3 regions of the Pseudarthrobacter sp. RHLT1-30-1 genome follow, and region 1 is predicted to be linked to each of the others. Evidence: predicted binding sites of a transcription regulator. Region 1 holds the regulator's gene; each other region holds the start of a gene.
What was found. Region 1 encodes HrcA, which represses chaperone genes, less so after heat shock. Its sites were predicted from a motif close to TTNGCACTCGNNNNNNNCGAGTGCNAA; they were not measured.
Positions count from the first base shown of each region.

Region 2: the regulator HrcA is predicted to act here: its motif matches at 4,176-4,202, upstream of groL (chaperonin GroEL).
Region 3: the regulator HrcA is predicted to act here: its motif matches at 3,181-3,207, upstream of groES (co-chaperone GroES).

Region 1 is NZ_JBWZCG010000034.1:9,706-16,520, reverse strand. It holds gene AC50YM_RS18375 (GerMN domain-containing protein) at 1-261, shown strand, start outside; gene AC50YM_RS18370 (16S rRNA (uracil(1498)-N(3))-methyltransferase) at 325-1,104, opposite strand; gene dnaJ (molecular chaperone DnaJ) at 1,107-2,234, opposite strand; gene hrcA (heat-inducible transcriptional repressor HrcA) at 2,331-3,344, opposite strand; gene AC50YM_RS18355 (DUF3097 domain-containing protein) at 3,558-4,406, shown strand; gene AC50YM_RS18350 (DUF4870 domain-containing protein) at 4,570-4,989, shown strand; gene hemW (radical SAM family heme chaperone HemW) at 5,076-6,314, opposite strand; gene lepA (translation elongation factor 4) at 6,378-6,815, opposite strand, start outside.
Region 2 is NZ_JBWZCG010000028.1:4,142-10,956, forward strand. It holds gene AC50YM_RS17085 (siderophore-interacting protein) at 1-307, opposite strand, end outside; gene AC50YM_RS17090 (uracil-DNA glycosylase) at 318-1,142, opposite strand; gene AC50YM_RS17095 (DUF3263 domain-containing protein) at 1,236-1,553, shown strand; gene AC50YM_RS17100 (LytR C-terminal domain-containing protein) at 1,636-2,286, shown strand; gene AC50YM_RS17105 (cold-shock protein) at 2,489-2,695, shown strand; gene AC50YM_RS17110 (ABC transporter substrate-binding protein) at 2,803-4,068, shown strand; gene groL (chaperonin GroEL) at 4,386-6,023, shown strand; gene AC50YM_RS17120 (RNase H family protein) at 6,251-6,815, shown strand, end outside.
Region 3 is NZ_JBWZCG010000003.1:97,874-104,688, reverse strand. It holds gene AC50YM_RS04070 (glutamate--cysteine ligase) at 1-313, opposite strand, end outside; gene AC50YM_RS04065 (shikimate 5-dehydrogenase) at 508-1,335, shown strand; gene AC50YM_RS04060 (THUMP-like domain-containing protein) at 1,361-2,602, opposite strand; gene AC50YM_RS04055 (hypothetical protein) at 2,660-3,145, shown strand; gene groES (co-chaperone GroES) at 3,364-3,657, shown strand; gene groL (chaperonin GroEL) at 3,735-5,345, shown strand; gene AC50YM_RS04040 (ATP-dependent DNA ligase) at 5,497-6,815, shown strand, end outside.

The sequences.
Region 1 (6,815 bases):
GACGGCGCAGTCAAGGTCTCCGGCCGCAGCACGGCTCCCGGTGGCACGCTCCGGTGGGAAATCCTGCGGATCGACGGCAGCGTCAAGACCTCGTACCTGAACGGGACAACGACGGCCTCGGCTGGGGCCGGACAGTCGGGTGCCTTCAGCCTGTCGGTCAACCTGGCACCGGGCAGCTATGAGGTCCGGGTGTCGCAGCTGGAGGACGGCAACCCGGCCAGGGATTTGAACGTCGACACCCGCGGATTCACGGTTAATTAGCGGCTCATTGGCCGCACTCCCCAGACCCGCGCAGCTTCCGCGGTGCCGGCTGGATGTTACGGGCTACCAGCGGCCCAGGATGTCGCTCGCCAGGACCGTCGCCGCGGGTCCGGCCGTCGAGGAGCGCAGCACATGGTGCCCCAGCAGGGCCGTTACCGCTCCGGCGTCGCAGAGCCTGGTGACTTCCCGCGGGCTGATGCCGCCCTCAGGTCCCACAATCAGCAGCACCTCGCGTCCGTTCCCTGCTCCGTCGCCGGCCGGGCGGGAACCCTGCCAGGCTTCCAGGACCTGACGCAGCGGGCGTACGGCATCCTCGTGCAGGATCACGGCGAGATCGGCGGCAGCCACTGCCGCCTGCAGCCCGGCGCCGTCGACGGCGGCACGGACCTCCGGGATCCAGGCCCGGCGGGCCTGTTTGGCGGCCGCCGTGACGACCGACTGCCACTTCGCGTGCGCCCTGGCCGCACGTTCGGCCTTCCAGCGCACAATTGACCGTTCGGCCTGCCAGGGGATGACGGCGTCGATCCCCAGTTCGGTGGCAGTCTCGGCGGCGAGCTCGTCGCGATCGCCTTTGGCGAGGGCCTGGACCAGGACGAGCCGGACCCCGGGCCGTGGTTCGTCGGTGAGGGCGGAGCATTCCACCGTCAGCTCGCCGGGCTCGACGGCGGCGACACTACCGCTAAGCCGCTTCCCGGCGCCGTCGGCGATATCCACCGCCTCCCCCACGGCAAGACGCTTCACCGTGACCGCGTGGCGGGCCTCGGGTCCGTCAAGGACAAACACGGCGCCGGGGACGAGCCCGTCCAGGGTGCCGGGGGCGGTGAAGAAAACCGGGTTGCTCACCGCTACAGGTTACCGAGCCGGTCCCGCAGCTTCGAGAAGACCCCGCCGGTGCCGGCGAGCTTTCCTTCGGTGAACTGTTCGCCACGCAGCTTGGCGAGCTGGCGGAGCAGGTCCTCCTGGGCGGCGTCGAGCTTTGCGGGGGTGTCAACCTGCAGGTGGACCTTAAGGTCGCCACGGCCGTAGCCGCGCAAGTGGGTGACGCCCAGCCCGCGGAGGGTGATGACCTCGCCGGACTGGGTGCCGGCCTTGACGTCGATCTCCTGCTGGCCGTCGAAGGTGTCGAGGGTGAGTTCGGTTCCCAATGCGGCAGCCGTCATCGGGATGTTGAGGCTGGCATGGAGGTCATCGCCGTCGCGGACATAGGTGGCGTCGTTGTTGACCCGGATTTCCACGAAGAGGTCGCCGGCGGGTCCGCCGGCCGGTCCTGCCTCGCCCTGGCCGGAGAGCTGAATGCGGGTGCCGGTGGCCACACCGGCGGGCACCTTGACCGTCAGCGAGCGGCGGCTGCGGATCCGGCCCTGGCCGGCGCATTCGTTGCAGGGGTCTTTGATGACGGTGCCGAAGCCCGCGCAGGAACCGCAGGGGGCAGTCGTCATGACCTGGCCGAGGATGGAACGCACGGCGCGCTGGACCTGGCCGCTGCCGCCGCAGATGTCACAACGTTCCGGGTGGCTGCCTTCACGGCAGCAGGAGCCCTCACAGGTGGGGCAGGTGACGGCCGTTTCGACTTCAATTTTTTTGTTGACGCCGAAAACGGCGTCGCGGAGGTCGATCCGGACGCTGATCAGGGCGTCCTGTCCGCGGCGGACGCGGGAGGCCGGTCCGGTCTGGCCGCCGGCGCCGAAGAACGTCTCGAAAATGTCCTGGAACGCGAAGCCCTGCCCGGAGTAACTGCCGCCGCCGAAGCCGTTGTCAGTGCCGTTCTCGTTGCCCGTGGTGTCGTAGACCCGGCGTTTCTGCGGATCGGAAAGAACCTCGTAGGCGTGCGTGACGGCCTTGAAGCGGTCCGAGGCGTCGTCCCCGGGATTAACGTCCGGGTGGAGGTTGCGTGCCAGTTTGCGGTAGGCCTTCTTGATCTCTTCGCCCGTGGCTTCGCGGGAGACTCCAAGAACGTCGTAATGGCTGCTCAAAGTTTGTATCTCTTCCTGGTTGTACTGCCGGTTAGTGGCAAGAAGTCTGGTTGGGGTCCGGCGCGCCCGTGCGGGTGCCGGACGGGTTGCGGTCCGTCACGGGCCGAGAATCCTGGACAGGTAGCGGGCCACGGCCCGGACCGCGGCCATGGTGGTGGGGTAGTCCATCCGGGTGGGTCCAAGGACCCCGACCTTTGCGGTCGCGTCCGGGCCGTAGCCGGTCGCGACCACCGAGGCCTCGGCGAGCCCGTCGTACGGGTTCTCCCGGCCAATGCTGACCGTGACACCCCGCGGGTCCGCGGCCATGTCCCCGAGCAGGCGGAGCATGACCACTTGTTCCTCAAGGGCCTCGAGGACCGGGCCAATGCTGAGCGGGAAGTCGACGTTGGAGCGGGCCAGGTTGGCTGTTCCGGCCATGACCATCCGCTCCTCGCGGCTGCTGGCTGCCAGTGCCTCCAGGCCGCGGGCCAAGGCCTGGGCGTCGGCCCGCCGCGAGGGCGGGCAGGTGACAATCACGGAATTCAGTGACTGCGGCAACTGGTTCAGGGACGTCCCGGACAAGGTTCCGAGGAAACGCGTCCGCAGCTCGGACAGCGCCTCCTCGGAGAGGTCCTGCCCGACGTCGATGACCCGCTGTTCGACCTTGCCGGTGTCGGCGATCAACACTGCCAGCACCTTGCGCGGCGCCAGCAGGACGAATTCGATGTGCCGCACCTTGGCCCTGCTCAGGTGCGGGTACTGCACCACGGCGACCTGGTGTGTCAGCTGCGAGAGCAGCCGCACGGTCCGGTCCAGCACGTCGTCGAGGTCGTCGGAGCCCTCAAGCAGGGCCTGGATGGCGCGGCGTTCCGCCGGCGAGAGCGGCTTTACGGCCGAAATCTGGTCCACGAAGAGCCGGTAGCCCTTGTCTGTGGGAATCCGCCCGGCGCTGGTATGCGGCGCGGTGATCAGCCCGTCATCTTCCAGGGCCGCCATGTCATTGCGGATTGTGGCGCTGGACACGCCCAGGTGGTGCCGCTCGACCAGGGCCTTGGAGCCGACAGGTTCCCGTGAATGGACGTAGTCCTCCACGATGGCGCGCAGCACTTCAAGTTTGCGCGGTTCGCTCATGCCCCACCTCCAATCGACTGTCCGGATCCGATGCCGCCGTGAGCCGGCTTTTGCGGGCCGCCGGGTTAGCACTCGACATGCCTAAGTGCTAACCAGTCTAATATGAGTCGCCGCGTTGTTAGCATTGGATTCGCTCCGGGCGTTCTTTCCGGGGCTGGTGTTTTCGGGCACAGCCCGCCCGCAGCCATCCGAGTGCAAAGGACTGTGTGACCGATGTCGTACCAGAACTGGGGTCCGCAGGACCTCTCCGCGCCCGCCAAGACGCAGCTGCCGGAAGTGCCGGTGGAGCGCGGAATGGTGCTCGAAGAGGTCCAGTCCGGCTGGGTCGGCGCGGTGACGCAGGTGGAGAAGTCCGGCGGGATGCACGTCGTCGCCCTTGAGGACCGGCGCGGCAAGTCCCGGTCGTTTCGGCTCGGCTTCGGCTTCCTGCTGGAAGGCCAGCCGATCCGGCTGATGCCTCCGGCGCCGCGCGCCGCAGCGCCGGCGGCAGGAATCCGCACGGCCTCCGGCTCGGTCCGGGTCCAGGGCCAGCGGGCCCAGGTGGCGAAGGCCAGCCGGATCTGGGTGGAGGGCAAGCACGACGCCGAACTGGTGGAGAGGGTCTGGGGCGACGATCTGAGGGTGGAGGGCATCGTCGTCGAGCCGTTGCACGGCATTGACGACCTCGCCGGAGCCGTTGCCGCCTTCCGGCCCGGCCCGGGACGCCGGCTGGGCGTTCTGGTGGACCATCTGGTGCCGAATTCCAAGGAATCCCGGATCGCCGACGCCGTGATGGCCTCCCCCGGAGCGGCCGGGAACGTGCTGATTGTGGGCCATCCTTATGTGGATGTCTGGCAGGCGATAAGGCCGTCGGTGCTGGGGATCGAGAAGTGGCCGGTTATTCCGCGCGGGGTGGACTGGAAGACCGGCATCCTGACGGCCTTCGGCTGGCCACACAGCACCAAGGAGGATATCGGCCTGGGCTGGCAGAAGCTCCTCGGCGCGGTGCGCAGTTATGCGGATCTGGAGCCCTCCCTGCTGGGCCGGGTCGAAGAGGTCATCGATTTCCTCACGGTTCCGTAGTAGCCGCGCCCGTCTCTTGTAGCCCGCGCCGCACGGGCCGCCGCCAGCGGGCCGATCGGCGTTTTGGTGCCCAAGCACGTATTCTTGGTAGGGCGGTTGTGCTCCCGGCGCAGCCCTGCAAGTCAAAGCACCAATGCACCCCCGCAATCTGAAGGACGACACCGTGGCAGACGACGCACGCGAACACGCTGGCAACCAGGCCGGCCATGGCCAGCCTCCGTACCATGGCGTTCCGGCAAATGCCCTGCCGCTGACGGCAAACGAGGACCGGCAATGGGCCACACTGGCCCACTTCGGCGGCATCCTGGGCTGTGTGCCCGCGTTGTTGATCTACCTGATCTTCAAGGACCGGGGCCCGTTCACGGCGCAGGAGTCCAAAGAGGCCCTGAACTTCACGCTGCCCCCCACCGCTGCGGCCGTGCTGTGCAACCTGCTGGTCTTTGTACCGTTTGTGGGGAACATTTTCGCGGTCCTCGCCACGGTCATCTGGATCGCCGTGACCTGCTTCTCGGTCGCGGCCGGCATCCACGTCAATCGCGGCCAGCCGCACCGCTACGAATTCAACCTCCGCTGGATCAAGTAGGGCGGCATCCCCGCGGCGCCTAAGAACCCGGTCCCAAATAGGAAAGCCGGCCGCTGCCCCCAGGGGCAGCGGCCGGCTTTTTCGGCTCAGTCCGGCAGGATCCTGCGGACCACGGCGTCGGCGAGCAGCCGGCCCTTGAGCGTCAGGACCAGCCTGCCCCGGAAGGCTGAGGCCGGATCCACGAGTCCGTCCGCGATAAGTCCCGCGACAGCATGCCGCCCGGTGTCGCCCAGGCCGCCGAGACTGGCGATCTCCAGCCCGGAGTTCAGGCGGGCTTCCAGCATTACGCGCTCGACATTCCGGGTTTCCGAATCGAGAGTTTCCCGGCCGGCAGCCGGCGAGAGGCCGGCGTCCAGCCGGTTCGCGTAGGCGACGGGGTGCTTGACGTTCCACCAGCGCACACCTCCCACGTGCGAGTGCGCACCGGGGCCGATCCCCCACCAGTCGTCGCCGCGCCAGTATGCGAGGTTGTGGCGGCATGCCTGCCCGGGGGTGCGGGCCCAGTTGCTGACCTCGTACCAGGACAAACCCGCCGCCGAGATAAGCTCGTCGGCGAGTTCGTACTTGGCGGCGTGGTCGTCGTCGTCGATTCCCGGGACCTCGCCCCGGCGGATCTGCGCGGCGAGTTTGGTGCCCTCCTCGACAATCAGTGCGTAGGCGCTGATGTGGTCCGGGCCGTAGGACAGCGCCGTCTCGAGCGAATAACGCCAGTCGGCCAGTGACTCCCCCGGCGTCCCGTAGATCAGGTCGAGGCTGACAGCGAGGCCCGCCTCCCTGGCCCACCGGACCGCCTCGGGCACCCGGCTTGGGGTGTGCGTCCGGTCCAGGACCTTCAGGACGTGCGGCACCGCCGACTGCATCCCAAAAGACACCCTGGTGAAGCCCGCGTCCGCCAGAAGCTGCAGGGATTCGGGGGTGACCGAGTCCGGGTTCGCTTCCGTGGTGACCTCGGCGCCGGGCTCGAGTCCCCAGGCTGCAACGGCGGCGGTGAGGATGCGGGCAAGGTCGTCGGCCGGAAGCAGTGTGGGTGTTCCGCCGCCAAAAAATACCGTGCTGAGCGGTCGTGCCGGCACACCGCTGTTCTTCAGGGCAACGGCCGCGAAGTCGATTTCCGCGACCGCCGTGGCGGCGTACGCGTCCTGGGACGCCCCGCCGCCGAGCTCCGTGGCGGTGTAGGTGTTGAAGTCGCAGTAGCCGCAGCGCACAGCGCAGAACGGGATGTGCACATAGAGCCCAAAGGCGCGGGCCGCGGCACCGTCGAGTGCCTGGCCGGGCAGCAGACCGTCGGGCGGGGCCGGGTCACCCAGCGGCAGGGCGCTAGGCACGGGTCCTGCCGGCCTGCATCGGGACAGTCTTCACCAGCACCGCTACTTCCTTCACCAGCACCGCTACTTCTTGGCCTTGTCCTTGGACTCGTCCGTGGTGAGGGCGGCGATGAAGGCTTCCTGCGGGACCTCGACGCGGCCCACCATCTTCATGCGCTTCTTGCCCTCCTTCTGCTTTTCCAGGAGTTTGCGCTTTCGGGTGATGTCACCGCCGTAGCACTTGGCGAGCACGTCCTTACGGATGGCGCGGATGCTTTCCCGGGCGATGATCCGGGAGCCAATGGCGGCCTGGATGGGCACCTCGAACTGCTGGCGCGGAATCAGTTCGCGCAGCTTGCCTGTCATCATCACGCCGTAGGCGTACGCCTTGTCGCGGTGGGTGATGGCGGAGAAGGCATCCACCTGCTCGCCCTGGAGCATGATGTCGACCTTGACCAGATCGGCGACCTGCTCGCCGTCGGCCTTCCAGTCCAGCGAGCCGTAGCCGCGGGTCTTGGATTT
Region 2 (6,815 bases), on a different contig from region 1:
CCAGCTCCGCGGCGGCCCCGTCGACCCAGCGGACGGTGTACGTCCGGGTGAGCGGCCACTGATCCCGCGGCAGGGATTCCCGGATGGCGGCCAAGTCCAGCGGCTCCGCGTAGTTGACCCCGGGCTGGGGGAACAGGATCTTGACGTACCGATCCACGAAGGCGTTGTTGGCATAGCCCGCGAAGCCCGGGCCGCCGGCAATGATCCGAACCATGTGCGGGGAGAGCTGTTCGCGGCGGAGGACGGTGAGGTTGGTCTGCGGGCGTGATTTCGGGGTGGCCGCGGTGGCAGCGGGGACTGTGGTCATGACATCAAGATTAGCCAAGAAGGCTGCGCGGGCCCTGACTGTGAAGCCGCGGGGGAATCGGCGGCAGTTCCCAGTCCACCGTGCCGTCCCCTTGCTCCTGGAGCAGCGCGTTGGCTTGACTGAACGGCCGGGAACCAAAAAACCCCCGTGCAGCCGAGAGCGGACTCGGATGGGCGCTGGCGATCACCGGCGCGGTGCCCAGCAGCGGCCGGACGGTCCCGGCATCCTTGCCCCAGAGGAGGGCCACGAGCGGCGCGGGGGAGCCGGCGGCGGTGACGCGGTTCGCCACGGCGCTGATGGCCGCGGCCGTGATGGCTTCCCACCCCTTGTTGCGGTGCGAGCCTGCCTCCCCGGCCCGGACGCTGAGGACCCGGTTGAGCAGCAGCACCCCCTGGTCCGCCCAGTGGCTGAGGTCGCCGTGAATCCGTGGCGGTAGGCCAAGATCGGCGTCGAGTTCTTTATAGATATTGGCGAGGCTGCGCGGGATGGGCCGCGTGGCGCCGTCCACGGCGAAGGACAGCCCGACGGCATGGCCCGGGGTCGGATACGGGTCCTGGCCCACTATCAGTACCCGGACGTCCGACAACGGCTGCCGGAACGCCCGGAGCACGTTCGGCGGCGCCGGCAGGACCGCGTGGCCGCCGGCAACTTCCCGGCCCAGGAAAGCCAGGACGCTTTGCAGCTGCCGTTCAAGCGGCGCCAGCGCCTCGGCCCAGTCCGGAGCAACGAGCTCGCGCAACGGCAGGCGTGCCAGCTCAGCGAAGTCGGCAGCTCCGGCTGAGGGGGGGTGCAGTTCGAACAGGGCATCGGAACCAAGCGCGTCTGGGGTAACCACAGGGACCATTCTCGCAGGGTCGCAAATGACAAGCCTGTTATTCGCCCGTAACATGGGAAAGACTTTTGACCGGATCCAGCCAGGGAGTGTGTTGTGGCCGAACAAGCGCAGGAGCACCTGTCGACGACGGAATCGCTGTCCGCCGGGACCGACCCCGAGTCGCCGCTCAGCAGCCGGGACCAGCAGATGCTGGCGCTGGAACGGCAGTGGTGGAAGTACGCAGGAGCCAAGGAACAAGCCATCCGGGAGCTCTTCGACCTCTCCGCGACACACTACTACCAGATCCTCAATGCCCTCATTGACAGCGAGGATGCGCTGGCCCACGATCCGATGTTGGTGAAGAGACTGCGTAGACTACGTACGTCACGCCAACGCGCGCGTACTGCCCGCCGCTTGGGCTCGGACGCGTAGGAGCAAAACCTGACGTGCGGATTTCCGCGCCGAAGACAGCGTGCCCAAAGTCGTTAGAAATCAGCAAGGACGTCGTTTTACCATGACCAAATACGCTCGGGATGAATTTGATCGGGTCCCGGAGACCTCCACTCGTCAGGGTGTCCATCGGGCAGTCGCCGCATCCCGGAGCCACCGCCGCCGGCTGGTTCCCATTCTGGCGGTCGGCGCCGCGGCGCTGGCCGTCGGCCTCCTGTCCTTTCTGGTTCTGCCCAAACTTGGGCTCTCCTCCGCCGGCAGCACCCAGGCGGTATCGGTAGAGCAGGGCGGCAGCAGCGCCGCCGCGTCACCGGCGCCCACAGCCTCCGGCCCCGCACCGACCAGCACTGCAGCCAGTGCGACACCATCGGCGGCACCCACGCCCTCCGTGGCAGCCACGCCCTCGGCGGCGACCACGCCCTCGGCGGCAGCCGCCGTCGTCGACAAGGCCCAGCCGGTGGGGGTCTTCAACGCCACCACCACCGCCGGACTGGCGAACCGCGTGGGCGGAACCGTCTCCAGCGCCGGCTGGACCGTTGGCACGCTCGGGAACTGGGGTGGTGTGGCACAGCAGCGCTCCGTCATCTTCTACGGCGGCGCCGCGCAAAAGGCTAACGCCGAAGCGCTCGGAAAACTCCTGGGCATCACGACCGTGGTTGACTCGGCCGACTTCGAGCTGCCCCTCGTCGTAGTGCTGGGCCCGGGCTTCAAGTAGTAGGTCCGTCCGGTTACGCCTGAATAACTATTAGCCGCCCCGCCCGCCAGCGCCCCGCGCCCCGGGCAGGGCCTGTGGGTAGAGTATTTGCGGACTGCGATTGCATTCTGCGTCTTGCATCCACGTTTTTGCATTCTGCGATCTGCATTCCGCGGCGTACATTGTGGTGGCCGCCCGCAGGCCGACTGAAAGGGTGGACCCCATGGAACAGGGAACCGTCAAATGGTTCAACGCCGAAAAGGGTTACGGCTTCATCACCGTGGACAGGTCCGGGGACGACGTCTTTGTGCACTGGTCAGCCATTACCGGGGAAGGCTACCGCGCCCTGACCGAGGGCCAGCGCGTGGAACTTGAAATCGGCGAGGGCGAAAAGGGCCCTCAGGCCGAAAGCGTCCGGCCCGCCCCGTGACCTTTTCCGCCGCAGCGTATGCACCGCACGACCCAGCCGTGCATGACCCTGCCGCAGCGAACACCGCCCGAAGGGGAGCAGGCAGCCCCGTCCGGCGCTGGGCCGGAGTGCTGCGGCCCGGCCGGGCCGTGGCCGTAGCAGCGGTTGCGGCGCTGACCACCACCGCGTGCCTGGGGCCAACAGGCGGCGCACGCGTGCAGCAGGCCGACGCGAGCGGTGACGGCACCCTGCGGATCGGGCTGCTCCTCGACAACACCGGCCCGCAGAACTTCCTCAACGCCCCCCAGCTGGCCGCCGCGAAGCTGGCGGTCAAGGAAATCAACGCCGCGGGTGGCCACAAGGGAAAGCCGGTGGAACTGCTCCCGGAGACCGTCAGCGGCGACACCGCTGCGCAGGCAAAGGCGCTCGTGGCGGCCAAAGCCGACGTCGTCATCGGCCCGACGGATTCCAGCCGGGCACCCGCCGCCATCGATGTCCTGTCCAACGCCAGGATCGCCATGATTTCCCCCGCGAACACCGCCAGCGGACTCAGTGGCTATGAGAGCCGAGGCTACTATTTCCGGACTGCGGCAGCTGATGTCGCGCAGGCCCCCGTTCTCGTGAAGCTCGCCAAGGACGGTGGCGCGGGAACCCTGGCCGTGGTCTATGAGGAAGGCAGCCACGGCAAGGACATGTCCACCGCGGTCGCCGCCGCAGCCAAGGAATCCGGTGTCGGGATCGTCGCCGTCGCAGGGTTCGCGCCCGGCCAGGCGCAGCAGGCGGCCGCGGCCGCGAAGGCGGCGGCCCCGGACGCCGTCGTGCTGGTCTCCCGCGCAGGTGCCCAGGGCGCCGTCGCCGAGCTGAACAACGCCGGACTCGCCGGCACGAAACTCATTCTCAGCGACGGTGCGGTCAGCCAATACGGTTCGGGCCTCGGTTCCGGGGCCCTCGACGGTGCACGCGGCATCCTTCCGGGGACGTTTGCCTCCGCACACTTCCAGGCCGAACTGGTGGCCGTGGATCCCGGGTTGAAGGACATGACCTTTGCCGCCGAGGCGTACGACGCCGTCAACCTCGCCGCCATCGCCGCCGCTGCTGCCCAGGACGACGCCGGAACCTCCATCGCCGCCGGCCTGATCGCCGTCTCGGGCGGCAAAGTCCAGGCCGCCGGGAGCGCAGGCCCCGCCGGCGAAGCCACAGTCTGCAGGAACTACCAGGAGTGCCTGGACGTCATCCGGGCGGGCAAGAAACCCGATTATGACGGGGAATCCGGGCGGATCGGCTTCGACTCCCGCGGCGACGTCAGCAGCGCAAACTACGTTGTCTACCGCTATGGGGCAGACAACCGGGCCACCATGAGCGGCAGCGAAACGGCCAACAGCAGCGGCGGTTAATCGCCCGTAGCGTATTGCGTCGTGCCGCGGGCCGCCAGCGGGCCGAAGCGGCGCCGTCCGGCACGCCCGCTGCTTGCACTCTCCCCGGGGGAGTGCTAATTATTGAGTTAGCACTCCCGAGTATTGACTGCTAACACAACGCCCGGTTTGCCCGGCCGCGAAGTTGCAGCAGGCGATCCAGGAGCGAAAGAAACACCTGGCTGGGGTGAGATCCCTGGCCCGGCGGCATACAGAGGCCGCAGGGCAAGGATCGTCCGTCGCGGGCACCGCAGCAAAGGTTCATTCTTAACGACTGTCCCGAAAGGACTACTGCCGTTATGGCCAAGATCATTGCATTTGATGAAGAGGCACGCCGCGGTCTTGAGCGGGGCCTGAACATCCTCGCCGACGCCGTCAAAGTCACCCTCGGCCCGCGTGGACGCAACGTCGTCCTCGAAAAGAAGTGGGGCGCCCCCACGATCACCAACGATGGTGTTTCCATCGCCAAGGAGATCGAGCTGGACGATCCTTACGAAAAGATCGGCGCCGAGCTGGTCAAGGAAGTTGCCAAGAAGACGGATGACGTCGCCGGCGACGGAACCACCACCGCCACCGTGCTGGCTCAGGCCCTGGTCAAGGAAGGCCTGCGCAACGTCGCGGCCGGCGCTGATCCCCTGTCCCTCAAGCGCGGCATCGAAAAGGCTGTCGAAGCCGTCACCCGCGAGCTCCTGGCCTCCGCCAAGGAAATCGAGACCAAGGAAGAGATCGCGGCCACCGCGTCCATCTCTGCCGGTGACAACGAGATTGGCGCACTGATTGCCGAGGCCCTGGATAAGGTCGGCAAGGAAGGCGTCATCACCGTCGAGGAGTCCAACACCTTCGGCCTGGAGCTGGAACTCACCGAGGGAATGCGCTTCGACAAGGGTTACATCTCCGCTTACTTCGTCACCGACGCTGAGCGCCAGGAAACGGTCCTTGAGGATCCGTACATCCTGATCGTCAACTCCAAGATCTCCAACGTCAAGGAACTGGTTGCTGTCCTCGAAAAGGTCATGCAGTCCTCCAAGCCGCTGCTGATCATTGCCGAGGACATCGAGGGCGAGGCCCTGGCCACCCTGATCGTCAACAAGATCCGCGGCACCTTCAAGTCCGTCGCCGTCAAGGCTCCGGGCTTCGGCGACCGCCGCAAGGCGCAGCTCGCTGACATCGCCATCCTCACCGGTGGCCAGGTCATCTCCGAGGAAGTCGGCCTCAAGCTTGAGACCGCCGGCCTCGAACTCCTCGGCCGCGCCCGCAAGGTCGTCGTCACCAAGGATGAGACCACCATCGTCGAGGGTGCGGGTGACGCTGACCAGATTGCTGGCCGCGTTTCCCAGATCCGTGCCGAGATCGAGAACTCCGATTCCGACTACGACCGCGAGAAGCTGCAGGAGCGCCTGGCCAAGCTGGCCGGCGGCGTTGCAGTCATCAAGGCCGGTGCCGCAACCGAAGTTGAGCTCAAGGAACGCAAGCACCGCATTGAGGACGCCGTCCGCAACGCCAAGGCTGCTGTCGAAGAGGGCATCGTCGCCGGCGGTGGCGTTGCCCTGATCCAGGCCGGCGCCAAGGCCTTCGCCAACCTGCAGCTCGAAGGCGACGAGGCAACCGGTGCGAACATCGTCCGCGTTGCCATCGACGCCCCGCTGAAGCAGATCGCCTTCAACGCCGGCCTTGAGCCGGGCGTTGTCGTCGACAAGGTCCGCGGCCTGCCCGCAGGCCATGGCCTGAACGCTGCAACCGGCGAGTACGTCGACCTGCTGGCTGCCGGCATCAACGACCCGGTCAAGGTCACCCGCTCTGCCCTGCAGAACGCGGCTTCCATTGCCGGCCTGTTCCTCACCACCGAGGCCGTTGTGGCCGACAAGCCGGAGAAGAACTCCCCGGCCATGGGCGGCGGCGACGACATGGGCGGCATGGGAGGCATGGGCGGTTTCTAACCACCCCTGCTCCCGGCGCTGAGCAGTTCAGCGCTGAACGTCCAGTTCAACGACGGCGGTCCCTCCTTCGGGTGGGGCCGCCGTCGGCGTTCCCCCAATCACCGAAACACGCCACCCGTCAGCCACCGGCCGGAGGGGTGGGGAGTGGCGTGGGGAGGCGGGCCGGCAAGTCGGTCAGGGAGTCGTGCGGTGACATTAGTGCCAGCGGGGTCTGGCAGGATAGTGCAGTGACGATTACAGCGGCAGCCGACGGTTCGGCTTTAGGAAATCCCGGCCCGGCCGGATGGGCCTGGTATGTGAACGACGACTGCTGGCGAGCCGGCGGATGGCCGCACGGCACCAACAACATGGGCGAGCTCATGGCTGTGCTGGATCTCTTCCGCTGCACTGCGCATCTGCCCGCCGAGGATCTGCACATCCTCTGCGACAGCCAGTACGTCATCAACTCCGTCACCAAGTGGATGCCGGGCTGGAAGCGCAAGGGCTGGCGTAAATCCGACGGCAAGCCGGTGATGAATGTCGAGCTGCTCAAGGAGATCGACCAGGCGCTGGTCGGCCGCAAATACAAATTCGAGTGGGTGCGGGGCCACGCCGGGCACGACCTCAATGAGGCAGCCGATGACCGCGCCAGGGCCGCCGCCACCGCCTACCAGCAAGGCGTAGCAGTGCGGCAGGGTCCCGGTTTCGGCGCCGCGGCCGGCGCAGGTCAGGGATCCCGGGCCGCATCCGCATCCGCGTCCGCGTCCGCAGCCTCAGCGGCGCCGGCGGCACAGCCGGCGCCCCGGACGGCGA
Region 3 (6,815 bases), on a different contig from region 1:
AACCGGCGCAGAAGATCTCGACGCCCATCGGATCGGTGACGTCCCGGACGGCGGCCAGGGAACTGCTCAGGTCCGCCTTGGCCTCGGCCACGGTGTTGCAGATTCCGGTGACCAGCTCCACCGTGTTCAACAGCAGCTCCTGCTTGATATGCGGGTGCTCGTCGTCCTCGTTCAGTTCGGGATGCCGCGCGGCCACGCCGCGGAGGACCTCCTTGGCCACCGAGGCCAGCTCACCGGTCTCCCCGTCCACCAAGGCCAGTTCCCATTCCACACCAAGAGTTGATTGCCTGGATGAAGCGAAATCAATCTTCATGTGGTCCCTTCGATATTGTTTTGCTGTCCGTTTGCATTCCCTGCCCCGGCCGGCAACGTCATCGGCGGAAAGGCCGGACAATTGGCGGGGCAACGGTGGCTCAAGTCTAGTGCAGGGGCGGCCCGGTGCCGGTGGCCGGAGTGCCCCGGAAACGTGAAAGTGTTCACAGAACCGGCTTGGCGTTTAATGGAGTGGTGCCCATCCTGAATAAAGACATGACGCTCTGCATCTCGCTCTCGGCCCGGCCGAGCAACAACGGGACGCGCTTCCACAACCACCTGTATGAACAGCTCGGCCTGAACTGGATCTACAAGGCCTTCGCCCCCACGGATCTCGCCCAGGCGATTGCCGGCGTGCGGGGCCTCGGCATCCGGGGCTGCGCCGTGTCGATGCCGTACAAGGAGCACGTCATCGCGCTCGTGGACGTGATGGACCCGTCCGCGAAGGCGATCGACTCGGTCAACACAATCGTGAACGACGGCGGGACGCTCACCGCCTTCAACACCGACTACACGGCGATCGAGCAGCTGCTGCAGCGCAATGCCGTGCCCGCCTCGTATTCGGTGCTGTTAAAGGGCGCCGGCGGCATGGCGAAGGCCACCGCCGCGGCACTGCGCGACGCCGGCTTCCGGAACGTCACCGTGATCGCACGCAACGAGGAGGCCGGCCGGGCACTCGCCGGGCTCTACGGCTTCGCCTGGCGCGCCGACGTCGAGCCTTCCGGTGGCGGGTGGGCCGACATGATCATCAACGTGACCCCGGTTGGGATGGCGGGCGGCCCCGACGCCGAGGCCCTGTCCTTCCCGCCGGAGGCGATTGACGCCGCGACGGTGGTGTTCGACGTCGTCGCGCTGCCGGCCGAGACGCCGCTGATCAAGGCCGCCCGGGCGGCCGGCAAGACCGTGATCACCGGCGCGGAGGTGGCGACCATCCAGGCGCTGGAGCAGTTCGTGCTGTACACCGGGATCCGGCCCAGTGACGAGCAGGTCCGGGCCGCCGAGGAGTTCATGCGGGCCCAGTAGCCTCCGGGAATCCAGGTATCCGGCCTTAGACCGGCTGCACCGAAATGGCCACCCGCTCCTCGCCGATCCTGGTGAGGACCAGGGTGGCCGTCTTTTTCCCCCGGCTCTTGCCGCCGGACTTCCCTGCCGTCTTCCCGCCGGGGAGGAGCTCTTTGCGCAGTTCCTCCGGAGTGACCGAGGTGCCGCGCTTCTTGATGTCCAGCACACCGATGCCCTGGTCCTTGACCCAGGCCTTGAGCGCCTTGACGTTGTAGGGCATCACCTCCAGGACCTTGTAGGCCCGAGCGAAAGGGGTGTCCTGAAGTTCCGGGGCGCAGATGTAGGCGATGTGCTCGTCCACGAGGTGCCCGCCCAGCTGAAGGGCGACGTCGGCCACCAGCCCGGCGCGGATGACGGCGCCGTCGGGCTCGTAGAGGTAACCCTCGACCGGGCCCACCGGGGCGACCGGACCGCCGTCGAAGTCCTCGGCGCTGGTCAGTTCCGCCGCGCCCGCGGGGCCGAGCAGGAGGGCCGCGCGGCGGATCCCCGGACGCCGCACCGCGTTGAACCACAACGCCACCTCGGTGACGTCCCCGCCGACCGACACCCACTGGGCTTCGCAGCCTTTGGGCACAGAATCGTGGGGCATGCCGGGGCCCATTTTCACGCCCACCGCCATCCCGGCTCCGGCCAGGGTTTCGGCGAAGGACAGCGGCGGGGAAAAGTCCTCGGGATCCCAGAGCCGCTTGGTGCCCGAGGTGGAGGTGGTCCGTCGCGCCGGGTCGAGCCAGACACCGTCGATCCCGTCGAGCTCAAATGCCGTCGCATCGGAATGGACCACGGTGGCGTTCCGGAACGGAATCAGGTTCATCGTGGCGCAGGCCGCCGTCGTCTCATCCATTTCCACGGCCGTGACCTGGAGGTCCAGCGAGGCGAAGGCCATGGCGTCGGCGCCGAGGCCGCAGCCGAGATCCGCGACGTGCTGCACACCGGCTTCGGCGAAACGCTGCGCGTGCCGGGCCGCAACGGTGAGCCGGGTGGCCTGCTCCAGGCCCGCCTGGGTGAAGATCATCTGCCGGGCGAACTCACCGAACTTGGCCTCGGCCCTGGTCCGCAGCCGCGACTGGGTGAGCACCGCCGAAACAAGCTCGGGGGAGTGACCGGCCTTCCGGAGGGACGCATTGAGCCGGAACGCCTCGTCCTCCCGGTACGGCCCGAGCGACGCCAGCAGCTCCCAGCCCTCCGGGTTGAGAAGCGGGGCGATCTGGTCCTGCGGTGCGTCAGCCATGCAATCAAGCCTAGTTCAGGGCCGGGTTCACGCCGTGCGCCCGATAAGGTTGACGGCATGGATCACAGCGGCACGGCAGACAGCGGCACGGACGGAAGCCAGCGGCAGGACGGCGCTGCAGATCGGCCCGACGCCGCGCCGCAGGACGACCCCGGACAGCAGCCCGGCCCCGCACCGCAGGGCGCCGACGGCGGCGCTCCCGCACGCCAGGGCCTGGTCCGCTACGCCCGGCCGGCGCTCATCGCCGGCGGTGTGATCGCCGTCGTCTGCGTGGCGCTGCTGGTCATCATCTTCCTGCTGGACTCCTTCAACGCCACCGTCTATTCGGTTGGCGGCACGTCCGTCACTGACGCGACCGACGAGGCGAAGGCCATCCGCGAGAACTACGCCGGGGTCCGCGCGGGCGGCGTCATCTTCCTGGTTCTAGGAATGGTCCTGGCCGCAGCGGGAGCCCTGGTGCTGTACCGGCACCGGAACGAGGCCGGCTCCGACGACGAGGACAACGGCGAAGACGTCGACTTCGAGGACCTCGGCGGACGCTAGTCCCGCGCGGCCCAGCGTTCACCGGGAACGTAATTCTGGCACTCGCCTTGACCGAGTGCTAACTCCTTACATAGAGTCGTCATTAGCACTCTCCCTAGGAGGGTGCTAACACCTGAAGCTTTATCAGCCAGGCTGCTGCCGGCACCGCGACGACGGTCTGTATGCCTTGGCCCCACAGCTTTAATGTCCACGAATTTGCTGACGAAAAGGAGAGGTCATTGTCGGTCTCTATTAAGCCTCTTGAGGATCGTATTGTTGTCCGCCCGCTCGAAGCCGAGCAGACCACGGCTTCCGGCCTGGTTATCCCGGACTCCGCGCAGGAAAAGCCGCAGGAAGGCGAAGTTGTTGCAGTCGGCCCCGGCCGCTTTGAAGATGGCAGCCGCGTTCCTGTTGACGTAGCCGTTGGCGACGTCGTTATCTACTCCAAGTACGGCGGAACTGAAGTCAAGACCGGCGGCACCGAGTACCTCGTGCTCTCCGCCCGCGACGTCCTGGCGATCGTCGTAAAGTAACTCTCTTGGACCCCGCGCCGCCGATCCTTCTTTGACGGGTCAGTTGCGCGGGGTTCTGTCTTTGAAAGGACAAAACCATGGCAAAGCAGCTTGCGTTTAATGACGCTGCCCGCCGGTCGCTTGAAGCCGGCATCGATAAGCTCGCCAACACGGTCAAGGTCACGCTCGGCCCGCGCGGCCGCAACGTCGTGCTGGACAAGAAGTGGGGCGCCCCCACGATCACCAACGATGGTGTCACCATCGCCCGTGAAGTCGAACTGGACGACCCGTTCGAGAACCTTGGCGCGCAGCTTGCCAAGGAGGTCGCCACCAAGACCAACGACGTGGCCGGTGACGGCACCACCACGGCCACCGTGCTGGCACAGGCTCTGGTCAAGGAAGGCCTCCGCAACGTGGCGGCCGGCGCTGCCCCGGGCCAGATCAAGCGCGGCATCGAGGTCTCGGTTGAGGCCATCGCCGCCCGCCTGCTCGAAAACGCCCGCCCGGTCGAAGGCGACCAGGTCGCCAACGTCGCTGCGATCTCCGCGCAGAGCGACGAGATCGGCGAGCTCCTCGCCGAGGCATTCGGCAAGGTCGGCAAGGATGGTGTGATCACCATCGAGGAATCCTCCACCACGCAGACCGAGCTGGTCCTCACCGAGGGCATGCAGTTCGACAAGGGCTACCTGTCCCCGTACTTCGTCACCGACGCGGAACGCCAGGAAGCAGTCCTCGAAGACGCCCTGATCCTGATCAACCAGGGCAAGATCTCGTCCGTCCAGGACTTCCTGCCGCTGCTGGAAAAGGCGCTGCAGAGCTCCAAGCCGCTCTTCATCATCGCTGAAGACGTCGACGGCGAGGCACTGTCCACGCTGATCGTCAACCGCATCCGCGGCACCCTGAACGTCGTCGCCGTCAAGGCCCCGGGCTTCGGAGACCGCCGCAAGGCCATGCTGCAGGACATCGCCACCCTCACGGGTGCACAGGTTGTCTCGCCGGAACTGGGCCTCAGCCTGGACACGGTCGGCCTCGAGGTGCTGGGCACCGCCCGGCGCATCACGGTCACCAAGGACAACACCACCATCGTTGACGGTGCCGGTTCGGCAGAAGACGTCGCAGCCCGGGTTTCCCAGCTGCGCGCCGAGCTGACCCGCACCGACTCCGACTGGGACAAGGAAAAGCTGCAGGAACGCCTGGCCAAGCTGGCCGGCGGCATCGGCGTGATCAAGGTCGGCGCAGCCACCGAGGTCGAGCTGAAGGAAAAGAAGCACCGCATCGAGGACGCTGTGTCCTCGACCCGCGCTGCCCTTGAAGAAGGCATCGTCGCCGGTGGCGGCGCCGCCCTCATCCACGCCCTCAAGGCGCTGGACGAGGACCCCGCCGTTCAGGCCCTCGAAGGTGACGCGGCTGCTGCCGTCGGCATCGTCCGCCGGGCACTGACCCAGCCGCTGCGCTGGATCGCCCAGAACGCCGGCTTCGACGGCTACGTCGTCGTCGCGAAGGTGGCCGAATCCGCCAACAACCAGGGCTTCAACGCCAAGACCGGCGAATATGAAGACCTGATCGCTGCAGGCGTCATCGACCCCGTGAAGGTGACGCGTGCGGCCCTCCGCAACGCGGCGTCCATCGCGGCCTTGGTCCTCACCACGGAAACCCTCGTGGTCGAGAAGCCGGCCAACGACGACGAGCACGCAGGCCACAGCCACTAGGCTGCAGCTTTAGCGCAGGGGAGCCTGTGCACAGGAAACCGGTCCAGCCTCCGCTGGGCCGGTTTTTTGTGCTCAGGATGCCCCCGGTGGCCCGCTCTGCTTTCTGGCTGAGCGCACAGTCCGGCGTCGGCGGGCGTGGCAGACTGGTGCCATGCTGCTGGACGAGCTCGTAACAACCAGTGCTGCCGTCGCTTCGACCCGCTCCCGGCTCGCGAAGGTTGCTGCGCTGGCCGACCTGCTGCGGCGGCTGGAGCCCGCGGACATCGCACCGGCTGTCGGCCTGCTCATCGCCAAGCCGCGACAGGGCCGGGTAGGGGTCGGCTGGCGCGGCATCACAGCGGCCATGGGGGATCCGGCCGCCGAGCCGAGCCTTACTGTCGCCGACCTCGACGCCGCGCTGGAGCGGTTGCTCGTCACGGGCGGCGCGGGATCGGCTGCGGAGCGCGCCGCCACACTCCGGTTGCTTACGGCCGCGGCCACCGAGCGCGAACAGACCTTCATCGCCGGCGTGCTGCTGGGTGAACTGCGCACCGGTGCGCTTGAGGGGGTGCTGACTGATGCCGTTGCCCGCGCTGCGGACCGGGCCGTCGACGCCGTCCGCCGCGCGGCGATGCTCGCCGGCGATCTCGGCGAGACCGCCCTGCTGGCCATCACCGGCACGGCGGCCCAGCTTGACGCCGTCGGCCTTGTCGTCGGCCGTCCCGTGCACCCCATGCTCGCCGCAACCGCGGCGAGTCCCAGCGCGGCGCTTGCGGTCACGGGTGAGGCTTCCGTGGAATACAAGCTCGACGGTGCGCGGATCCAGGTGCATCGCGTGGGCGACGAGGTGCGCATCTTCACCCGCACCCTGGCCGAGGTGACCCATCGGCTGCCTGAGGTGGTGGAGGTGGTACGCGGAATGCCGGTGCGCGATGTGATCCTCGACGGCGAGACCCTCGCCCTGGGCGAGGACGGCGGCCCGCGGCCATTCCAGGAGACCATGGCGCGGTTCGGGGCGGACGCGGCGCGCGCCACGGTGCTGCATCCGTGGTTCTTCGACGTGCTGCACATCGACGGGCGCGACCTGCTGGACGAGCCGTTGTCAACGCGCCTTGAGGTGCTCGGACGCATCGCACCGGGGCACCGGATTCCCGGCGAGATCACGGCGGATCCGGCGGTCGCTGAGCGGGTATCGCGCGATGCGCTGGCCTCGGGCCATGAGGGCGTCGTTGTGAAGGCGGTCGGATCGGACTACGCGGCCGGCCGGCGTGGTTCGAACTGGATCAAGGTGAAGCCGGTGCTCACCTACGACCTGGTGGTTCTCGCCTGCGAGTGGGGGTCCGGGCGGCGTACCGGGCTGCTGTCGAACCTGCACCTCGGAGCCCTCGACCCGACCGGGGAGTTCGGCGAACCCGGCGGCTACGTGATGGTGGGCAAGACCTTCAAAGGCCTCACCGACGCCCTCCTCCGCTGGCAGACCGGGAGGTTCCA